DNA from 2 places in the Exiguobacterium sp. R-17 genome. Region 1 is predicted to be linked to the other one. Evidence: a T-box and tRNA genes for the amino acid it is inferred to sense, from the RefSeq annotation. Region 1 holds a T-box; the other holds one or more tRNA genes.
What was found. A T-box is a leader RNA that pairs with one kind of tRNA and senses whether it is charged. The one in region 1 lies ahead of argS (arginine--tRNA ligase), so its partner is inferred to be a tRNA-Arg.
Positions count from the first base shown of each region.

Region 1 (5,462 bases):
TCGTCAATCGATGATCATCGATGATCGTCGTCATCAAATCAAGGAACAGAAGAACATGCAGACGGTTCAAATAATCCCATGGTTTATCTTCCGAACGGAATTCATTACGAGCGAGCCATTTTTTTAATCCGATCGCATCGATTTGACTCAACGTCTCTGTCGTGCGTGCCGACTTCCAAAGCGTCAACAGTTCGCCGAGTTTTTTTCGTGTCTGTTTCTTACGCATGAAGAATTCAAAATTGTCTTTCGTGCGCAACGCGTCTCCTTCGATCGGAGCAATCAAATCAGCTTCCGGCGCTGTCACGAAATCGTGAACGAAATCGACAGACTCTCCCGGTAACCAAGCAGCGACTTTCCCGTGAAAATCAGCCATGAAGGCGACGGTTTCTGCCAAAGGCTCCTGCTTCATCTGTGAAGCAGCTTGCTGTAATCGGTCTTTCGTCTCAGTCTTCATAATCTACCTCTTCTTATTCGTGGATTGGTCTTACATTTCTTCCGGAGCGCCGACACCAAGTAAACGAAGACCTTCTGTCAAGACGATCGTGACGGACTTGACGAGTGCAAGACGCGATTGTTTTGCTGCGTCATCTTCGAGAACACGGACGTGTCCGTAGTATTTATTGAAGCTTTGTGCAAGATCTAAGACGTAACGGCTGATGATTGACGGCTCGCGACGTGTAAACGCGCGATCGATGACCGTCGAGAATTGGTTTAGCATCGAGACGACACCCCATGCATGATCATCGGCACTACCAGCGAATGGTGTGCCATCATAGCCACCTTTACGGAGCAACGAGTGCGCACGGGCATTCGTGTACTGGACATACGGTCCTGTTTCGCCTTCGAATTTCAACATCTGCTCAAGATCGAACTCGATGTTGTTCATCCGTTCGTTCTTCAAGTCGTGGAAGATGACGGCGCCGACACCTACTTGACGAGCTGTTGCTTCGGCATTCGCTAAGTTCGGATTTTTTTCCGCGATGTTTTGCTTCGCGACGTCGATCGCTTCTTGTAGTACTTCTTCAAGTAAGACGATCCGACCTTTACGCGTCGACATTTTCTTTCCGTCCTTCATGATCAGACCGAACGGCACATGGTGCATTCCGTCGACGTTCTCAAATCCAAGTTTCTTCAAGACTGCGAACAATTGCTTGAAGTGAAGCGCTTGTTCCCCACCAACGACGTAGAACGCTTGCTCAAAGCGGTACGTTTCGAGACGATAGACAGCAGCTGCTAAGTCACGTGTCGCATAAAGCGTTGCGCCATCTTTCTTTTTAATCAAGGCAGGTGGCATACCCTCTGCTTCGAGGTCAACGACCATTGCCCCTTCTGATTCGACGAGGAGATCTTTTTCTTCGAGCAAATCGATGACGTGTTGCATCTTATCGTTGTAGAAGGCTTCTCCGTTCAAACTATCGAATTTAACACCGAGCATCTCATAAACACGGTTGAACTCGACGAGTGAGACTTCACGGAACCACGTCCAAAGCGTCGTTGCCTGCTCATCACCTTGTTCGAGTTTTTTGAACCAGAGACGTCCTTCGTCCTCAAGCGTCGGATTTGTTTCCGCTTCTTCGTGGAACCGGACGTATAATTTCAACAATTCCTTGATTGGTTCTGCACGGACCGCTTCTTCCTCACCCCACATCGTGTAAGCCACCATCAATTTCCCGAACTGTGTTCCCCAGTCCCCTAAGTGGTTGACACCGACGACGTCGTACCCTTTTTTACGTGAGATTTGGTTGAGCGCATTTCCGATTACTGTTGAACGTAAGTGACCCATCGAAAAAGGTTTCGCGATGTTTGGTGATGAAAAATCAGTGACGATCGTTTTTCCATTCGCTTCACTTGATCCGAACGCCTCTTGCTCCGTCAGGACTTGGTTGACGATTTCTTGCGAGACGACTTCCCGGTTCAAGAAGACGTTAATGTAAGGACCAACAGCTTGAACGTTTGAGAACAACGGCGCATCAATTTTTTCTGCGAGCTCCGAAGCAATCATGTTCGGTGCTTTACGGAATGCTTTCGCGAGCATGAAACATGGGAATGCCAGATCTCCATGATCTTCATGTTTCGGTTGCTCGATCAGTTGTTCGATTTGTTCAACCGATAAGGCACCTTCCATGACTTGATGTAATACTTCTGCGTATTGCGTTTTATAACTCATCTTTATTTCCTCCTGCTTCACTGATTTTTGGCAATAAAAAACGCCCCTTGCGCCACGCGCAAAGAGACGGAATGACCGCGGTACCACTCTTCTTGGTGTCACTCGACACCCACCTTGTTCGGGGATAACGGGGTTCCCCCGGCTACGCCTTTTCCATCAGGAATCGGGCAGCGTCTCAGAAGTGCGTTTCACGACCGGTTCGTCCTCAGGCTTCCACCATTCCCTGATTCGCTAGTTGACGAAAATCAACCGTTACTCTCTTCATCATCGACTGTATTCGATATCTTTCACATTATACGCAATTCTTTCTTTTCTCTCAACCTTATTTTTTTGGTAAATGGCTTATCAAAATTTCCACAATTCGGGTATAGGAATAAAAGATACTTCTCAGGGGGAGGGATGTTTCATGCGCTACTACCAACAGGTAGCCCGGACGAGCTGGATCGTCTTCGGTCTCGTCGCCTTGACGTTATTATTGATCGGCATCGTTCATCCACCAACCTTCCATCCTTCCATCTCCATCGTCAATACCCTTTATTTGTTTGGGCTCGTTCTCCTGTTTCAGTTCGATAATGTCCGTCGTGGCGGCATTTATTATACATTCCAAGAAGGCATCATCTTATTTTTATTCCTCAATTACGGTTTGACGTACGCTTTGATTTTAAGCCAAGTCGGTATTCTCGTCTTTCAATTCATGTCTCACCGAAAAGCGATTCGCTGGAAACGTTTCGCCTATCTCTACCCGATCAACGCCTTGTTTGATTTAGTCTACATCTCGCTTCCGGTATTTGCGTATGAAGCGCTCGGTGGACCGATCGGCTCAAACTTTACGTATACGAAAGCCCTGCTTCCCTTCATCGGCTTTTTGATCACTGTCTTCCTTGTCTCTTACTTCCAATGTCTGTTCGTCAATCGCTTCCTCTACTTGAAATACGATTGGCGACGTCTCGTGAAGTTGCAGTCCCTCGTTTATGGAATCAGCATGTTAAGTGCTCTACTTGGAATCTGGTTCTACGATGAAAGTCCGCTCGTCGCGGCTACAGTATCCGCCTTGATTCTCTTCTTGTTCAAACGTCTGTTGCAAGAACGTGGTGACTCCCTTGAAGCAAACGATAATGCCAAACGATTTGATGATGCGAAGGAACACTTGTTGATTTCCCGCTTCGAGCGCGAGACGATCGATTCGTTACTCCTCGATTTACCACATCTGTTGCCGTTTTCTGAAGGTTGGATCTCAATTCAACAACAGCGGAAACAAGTCATCTATAACATTCGGACGAAACAACCAATCGACGTGTTACCACTGTTTCATTCCTTGTCAGCTGACGATTTGCATACCCCAATCATCTATGGTCTGCGTTGCGACTGGGGAAACGATATTCAAATCGGATTGCCTGTCGATCGTCACTCGATGCTAGCGATTCCTTCGATTACGAGCGGAGAGGTCGATGTTTCGATCATCCTGTTCCATCAAGTCGCAGACGCCTATGATGTGACAAATGCTGACGAATTATCTCGTTTGCTTCGTACCTTTTGTCGCGTCTTAGAACGCTCGCGTGAAACGGTCCAACTCTATACGGAAAGTCGGACCGATGCTTTGACCGAATTACCGAATAGCCGTGCTTTTTATGAACACGGTCGGCAGGAATTTGCCGCTGACTCCTACCCGCTCTCCGTAATTCTGTTCGATATCGATCATTTCAAACGTGTCAATGATACGTACGGTCATAAAGTAGGTGATCTCGTCCTTCGTGAACTCGGCCGACGTATCCAGGCGATCCAATTGCAACATGATGATGTCTTTGCTGCTCGTTATGGTGGGGAGGAATTCGTGCTTCTGTTGCGAAATGGTAGTCAAGAGGCTGCTATTCAGATTGCCGAGACGGTCCGCCATGCGGTCATGGATCGTCCCTTCCTCGTCGATGGTCACCGACTGTCCTTAACCGTCAGCCTCGGAATTGATACAGTGGATGAAAGATATCAACGGACGTTCGAAGAATCGTTACGTCAAGCCGACCATGCACTCTATGTCGGCGGAAAACACAACGGACGCAATTGTACCGCGCATTATGCAAACCTTTGAAAGGTCGTGACTCTATTGTCGATTACGGAAATTGAAATGACGCTACCGACATCACAAGCCCACCGGACGATTCGAATTCATCGTCCGCCCCATTTGGATCCTTCTGAAGCATTACCAGTAATTTATATGCATGATGGACAAAACGTCTTTAGTGGAGAAACCGCCTCGTTCGGAAAAGGCTGGGAGATTCATCTTGCACTACAACAGACACAGATTCCGGCAATGGTCGTCGCGATTGACAGTCCAGAAGATGGAATGGATCGGTACGATGACTATGCTCCTTGGAGTGACGAAGCCTTATTGATGCGGAGCGCCTATCCTTCGCATCGGACGTCAATTGGTGGCAACGGTAAGGTCTATATGGACTGGATCATCCGCGAGTTAAAACCATACATTGATGCCAACTATGCGACACGCCCTGATGATACGACAATGATCGGCAGTTCGATGGGTGGCGTCATCTCGCTATATGGATTATTCGCGTATCCGGAAGTCATCACGCGCGTCGCTGCCTTATCGACTGCCGGATGGGCAAACTTCTCCTCACTCCTTGAATTCATAGAGCGAAGCCCGTCTCTGTCTGCAACGCATCGCTGTTATATGGACGTCGGCACAAAAGAAGTGAGTGGTCCGATGACCGAGACGGATTATTTACACACGAATGATGTCTTAGCGCGAGCGGTTGAACAGAAACTCACTCAAAGTCGCTATACGATCATTCCGGAAGCAATCCATCATGAAACGGCCTGGGCCAAACGTTTGCCAGATATTTTACGTTACTTGTTCCCGTCCTCTTGAATACACAAAAAAAGCCGGACGGTTTCTATTAAAGAAATCATCCGGCTTTTTACGCGTGCCTTATACTAATTCTTCTTGTTGCTCTTTTTCATAACGGTTGCGCGGATGCTCCCGGCATTCATCGGAACACGAACGCATGACTTTTGGTTCGCATTCTTCACAGCAGAAGTGCTGTCGATTACATTCCGGGTTTGCACAATTAACATAGCGCGTCTCCGGTTTTCCGCAGTAGTAACATTCTGAGACGACAGACGGATTGACGGCATTGACAGGAACTTGTACACGCTCATCAAAGACGTATAGTTCACCTTCCCAGTCTTCTCCTTGTGTCTGTTCATCTTTTCCGTACATGACGACTCCGCCTTTCAGGTGGAAGATATCATCACTCTGTTGCCGTTTACGGAAGTACGCCGT
Region 1 is NZ_CP184372.1:2,814,174-2,819,635, forward strand. It holds gene ACN9MT_RS14775 (hypothetical protein) at 1-454, opposite strand, end outside; gene argS (arginine--tRNA ligase) at 485-2,167, opposite strand; T-box leader at 2,227-2,444, opposite strand; gene ACN9MT_RS14785 (GGDEF domain-containing protein) at 2,574-4,250, shown strand; gene ACN9MT_RS14790 (alpha/beta hydrolase) at 4,266-5,048, shown strand; gene ACN9MT_RS14795 (rhodanese-related sulfurtransferase) at 5,109-5,462, opposite strand, start outside.

Region 2 (5,462 bases), 270 kb from region 1:
CTCCCAAGGCTAAATACTCCCTAGTGACCGATAGTGAACCAGTACCGTGAGGGAAAGGTGAAAAGCACCCCGGAAGGGGAGTGAAATAGATCCTGAAACCGTATGCCTACAAGTAGTCAGAGCCCGTTAACGGGTGATGGCGTGCCTTTTGTAGAATGAACCGGCGAGTTACGATAACGCGCGAGGTTAAGCCGATGAGGCGGAGCCGTAGCGAAAGCGAGTCTGAACAGGGCGTTCAGTGCGTTGTCGTAGACCCGAAACCAGGTGATCTACCCATGTCCAGGATGAAGGTCAGGTAACACTGACTGGAGGTCCGAACCCACGCACGTTGAAAAGTGCGGGGATGAGGTGTGGGTAGCGGTGAAATGCCAATCGAACCTGGAGATAGCTGGTTCTCCCCGAAATAGCTTTAGGGCTAGCCTCGAGGTTGAGAGTTCTGGAGGTAGAGCACTGATTGGACTAGGGGCCCCCACAGGGTTACCGAATTCAGTTAAACTCCGAATGCCAGCAACTTATACTCGGGAGTCAGACTGCGAGTGATAAGATCCGTAGTCAAGAGGGAAACAGCCCAGACCGCCAGCTAAGGTCCCCAAGTGTATGTTAAGTGGAAAAGGATGTGGCGCTGCCTAGACAGCTAGGATGTTGGCTTAGAAGCAGCCACCATTCAAAGAGTGCGTAATAGCTCACTAGTCGAGTGGCGCCGCGCCGAAAATGTAACGGGGCTAAACATACCACCGAAGCTGCGGATTCCGTAAGGAATGGTAGGGGAGCGTTCCAAACCGCTGTGAAGCTGTACCGGAAGGAGCAGTGGAGCGTTTGGAAGTGAGAATGCCGGTGTGAGTAGCGAAAAGAGGGGTGAGAATCCCCTCCGTCGAAAGCCCAAGGTTTCCTGAGGAAGGCTCGTCCGCTCAGGGTTAGTCTGGACCTAAGCCGAGGCCGAAAGGCGTAGGCGATGGATAACAGGTTGATATTCCTGTACCGCCGATCCACCGTTTGAACAATGGGGGGACGCAGGAGGATAGTGACGCATGCGGATGGAAGTGCATGTGCAAGTTTCAAGACCGTCTGATTGGCAAATCCGTCAGGCACCACAGTCAAGGAACGACGCGGAGTCCCGTAGGGACGTAGGTCACGATTTCACACTGCCAAGAAAAGCCTCTAGTGAGGGGGAAGGCGCCAGTACCGTAAACCGACACAGGTAGGCGAGATGAGAATTCTAAGACGCGCGGGATAACTCTCGTTAAGGAACTCGGCAAAATGGTCCCGTAACTTCGGGAGAAGGGACGCTCTACACATGTAGAGCCGCAGTGAATAGGCCCAAACGACTGTTTAGCAAAAACACAGGTCTCTGCTAAATCGCAAGATGACGTATAGGGGCTGACGCCTGCCCGGTGCTGGAAGGTTAAGGGGATGGGTTAGCGCAAGCGAAGCTTTGAACCGAAGCCCCAGTAAACGGCGGCCGTAACTATAACGGTCCTAAGGTAGCGAAATTCCTTGTCGGGTAAGTTCCGACCCGCACGAAAGGCGTAACGATTTGGGCACTGTCTCAACGAGAGACCCGGTGAAATCATAGTACCTGTGAAGATGCAGGTTACCCGCGACAGGACGGAAAGACCCCATGGAGCTTTACTACAGCCTGATATTGAGGCTTTGTGCATGATGTACAGGATAGGCGGGAGACGTCGAGCCCGGAGCGCCAGCTTCGGAGGAGTCACCCTTGGGATACCGCCCTTCATGCATAGAGTCTCTAACTCGCAGCCGTGATCCGGCTGGAGGACCGTGTCAGGCGGGTAGTTTGACTGGGGCGGTCGCCTCCTAAACAGTAACGGAGGCGCCCAAAGGTTCCCTCAGAATGGTTGGAAATCATTCGTAGAGCGCAAAGGCAGAAGGGAGCTTGACTGCGAGACCTACAAGTCGAGCAGGGACGAAAGTCGGGCTTAGTGATCCGGTGGTTCCGCATGGAAGGGCCATCGCTCAACGGATAAAAGCTACCCTGGGGATAACAGGCTGATCTCCCCCAAGAGTCCACATCGACGGGGAGGTTTGGCACCTCGATGTCGGCTCATCGCATCCTGGGGCTGGAGTAGGTCCCAAGGGTTGGGCTGTTCGCCCATTAAAGCGGTACGCGAGCTGGGTTCAGAACGTCGTGAGACAGTTCGGTCCCTATCCGTCGTGGGCGCAGGAAATTTGAGGAGAGCTGTCCTTAGTACGAGAGGACCGGGATGGACGCACCGCTGGTGTACCAGTTGTTCCGCCAGGAGCATCGCTGGGTAGCTACGTGCGGACGGGATAAATGCTGAAAGCATCTAAGCATGAAGCCCCCTCCAAGATGAGATTTCCCTTTGAGTAATCAAGAAAGACCCCTCAGAGACGATGAGGTAGATAGGTCACGGGTGGAAGCATGGCGACATGTGGAGCTGAGTGATACTAATCGGTCGAGGCCTTGTTCTAGCAGATGCATTGTTGATGACTTCAGTTTTGAGGGCGCGAGCCTTTCAAAAAAATGAAAAAAAGTCTTGACGTTATGTGAACATAATGTTAAGATAATAAATGTCTGGTGGCGATAGCCAAGTGGTCACACCCGTTCCCATGCCGAACACGGAAGTTAAGCACTTGAACGCCGAAAGTAGTTGGGGGCTTCCCCCTGTGAGGATAGGACGCTGCCAGGCGATACATATGGAGGATTAGCTCAGCTGGGAGAGCACCTGCCTTACAAGCAGGGGGTCGGCGGTTCGATCCCGTCATCCTCCACCATTTTTATTACACTTGCCGGTGTAGCTCAGCTGGTAGAGCAACTGACTTGTAATCAGTAGGTCGCGGGTTCGACTCCTGTTGCCGGCACCATTTTCATCTTCAATGATCACCAGAATTCAATTATGAATGAAGGTTCTACCTTTTATATCCCTGCCGGGGTGGCGGAACTGGTAGACGCACAGGACTTAAAATCCTGCGGGGGTTTCCCCGTGCCGGTTCGATTCCGGCCCTCGGTACCATTTTCATTTTGATGTTTGCTGTTTGATCCTTATATTCCGCACCCTTAGCTCAGCTGGATAGAGTACTTGACTACGAATCAAGGGGTCGGGAGTTCGAATCTCTCAGGGTGCATTTTCGGGAAGTAGCTCAGCTTGGTAGAGCACTTGGTTTGGGACCAAGGGGTCGCAGGTTCGAATCCTGTCTTCCCGACCATCTTCAATTTCATCCCTTTAACGGGGCCTTAGCTCAGCTGGGAGAGCGCCTGCCTTGCACGCAGGAGGTCAGCGGTTCGATCCCGCTAGGCTCCACCATTTTTATGACGAACTTTGAAAACTGAACGATGAGGCAAAAATCGTATTCTACGGAATACAAAAACGAATGAAGCGCAAGCTTCGTCAATCGTGACTCCGGTCACAACAACGAGCAAGTCAAACACTTTATGGAGAGTTTGATCCTGGCTCAGGACGAACGCTGGCGGCGTGCCTAATACATGCAAGTCGAGCGCAGGAAGCTGACGGAACTCTTCGGAGGGAAGGCAGTGGAATGAGCGGCGGACGGGTGAGTAACACGTAAGGAACCTGCCTCAAGGATTGGGATAACTCCGAGAAATCGGAGCTAATACCGGATAGTTCATTGGACCGCATGGTCCGGTGATGAAAGGCGCTCCGGCGTCACCTTGAGATGGCCTTGCGGTGCATTAGCTAGTTGGTGGGGTAACGGCCCACCAAGGCGACGATGCATAGCCGACCTGAGAGGGTGATCGGCCACACTGGGACTGAGACACGGCCCAGACTCCTACGGGAGGCAGCAGTAGGGAATCTTCCACAATGGACGAAAGTCTGATGGAGCAACGCCGCGTGAGTGATGAAGGTTTTCGGATCGTAAAACTCTGTTGTAAGGGAAGAACACGTACGAGAGGAAATGCTCGTACCTTGACGGTACCTTACGAGAAAGCCACGGCTAACTACGTGCCAGCAGCCGCGGTAATACGTAGGTGGCAAGCGTTGTCCGGAATTATTGGGCGTAAAGCGCGCGCAGGCGGCCTTTTAAGTCTGATGTGAAAGCCCCCGGCTCAACCGGGGAGGGCCATTGGAAACTGGAAGGCTTGAGTACAGAAGAGAAGAGTGGAATTCCACGTGTAGCGGTGAAATGCGTAGAGATGTGGAGGAACACCAGTGGCGAAGGCGACTCTTTGGTCTGTAACTGACGCTGAGGCGCGAAAGCGTGGGGAGCAAACAGGATTAGATACCCTGGTAGTCCACGCCGTAAACGATGAGTGCTAGGTGTTGGGGGGTTTCCGCCCCTCAGTGCTGAAGCTAACGCATTAAGCACTCCGCCTGGGGAGTACGGCCGCAAGGCTGAAACTCAAAGGAATTGACGGGGACCCGCACAAGCGGTGGAGCATGTGGTTTAATTCGAAGCAACGCGAAGAACCTTACCAACTCTTGACATCCCATTGACCGCTTGAGAGATCAAGTTTTCCCTTCGGGGACAATGGTGACAGGTGGTGCATGGTTGTCGTCAGCTCGTGTCGTGAGATGTTGGGTTAAGTCCCGCAACGAGCGCAACCCCTATCCTTAGTTGCCAGCATTCAGTTGGGCACTCTAGGGAGACTGCCGGTGACAAACCGGAGGAAGGTGGGGATGACGTCAAATCATCATGCCCCTTATGAGTTGGGCTACACACGTGCTACAATGGACGGTACAAAGGGCAGCGAGACCGCGAGGTGGAGCCAATCCCATAAAGCCGTTCCCAGTTCGGATTGCAGGCTGCAACTCGCCTGCATGAAGTCGGAATCGCTAGTAATCGCAGGTCAGCATACTGCGGTGAATACGTTCCCGGGTCTTGTACACACCGCCCGTCACACCACGAGAGTTTGCAACACCCGAAGCCGGTGAGGTAACCGCAAGGAGCCAGCCGTCGAAGGTGGGGTAGATGATTGGGGTGAAGTCGTAACAAGGTAGCCGTATCGGAAGGTGCGGCTGGATCACCTCCTTTCTAAGGAAAACGTCCCTTACGGGACATGCCCATCGTTCAGTTTTGAGAGCTCGTCTCTCAGTCTCGCAAGAGACACTCGCACCTTGAAAACTGAAGACATCAACAAGACATCAAACTTTTAATTAACCATGTCATTAGACGTGTGTTCTTAGAATACCAACGCTAGATCAAGGTATGAAGGGCGTACGGTGGATGCCTTGGCACTAGGAGCCGATGAAGGACGCGACGAACAGCGATATGCTTCGGGGAGCAGTAAGTATGCTTTGATCCGAAGATTTCCGAATGGGGGAACCCACCATCTGTAATGGGATGGGACATGTTACATGAATACATAGTGTAACGTGAGGCAGACCCGGGGAACTGAAACATCTAAGTACCCGGAGGAAGAGAAAGCAAATGCGATTCCCTGAGTAGCGGCGAGCGAAACGGGAACAGCCCAAACCGGAGAGCATGCTCTTCGGGGTTGTAGGACACTCTATACGGAGTCAAAA
Region 2 is NZ_CP184372.1:83,919-89,380, forward strand. It holds rRNA gene ACN9MT_RS00465 (23S ribosomal RNA) at 1-2,451, shown strand, start outside; rRNA gene rrf (5S ribosomal RNA) at 2,554-2,669, shown strand; tRNA gene ACN9MT_RS00475 (tRNA-Val) at 2,679-2,754, shown strand; tRNA gene ACN9MT_RS00480 (tRNA-Thr) at 2,769-2,844, shown strand; tRNA gene ACN9MT_RS00485 (tRNA-Leu) at 2,907-2,993, shown strand; tRNA gene ACN9MT_RS00490 (tRNA-Arg) at 3,032-3,105, shown strand; tRNA gene ACN9MT_RS00495 (tRNA-Pro) at 3,110-3,186, shown strand; tRNA gene ACN9MT_RS00500 (tRNA-Ala) at 3,209-3,284, shown strand; rRNA gene ACN9MT_RS00505 (16S ribosomal RNA) at 3,410-4,971, shown strand; rRNA gene ACN9MT_RS00510 (23S ribosomal RNA) at 5,137-5,462, shown strand, end outside.
Region 2: it has a tRNA-Arg gene. The T-box ahead of argS (arginine--tRNA ligase) is inferred to sense a tRNA for this amino acid. The anticodon was not compared.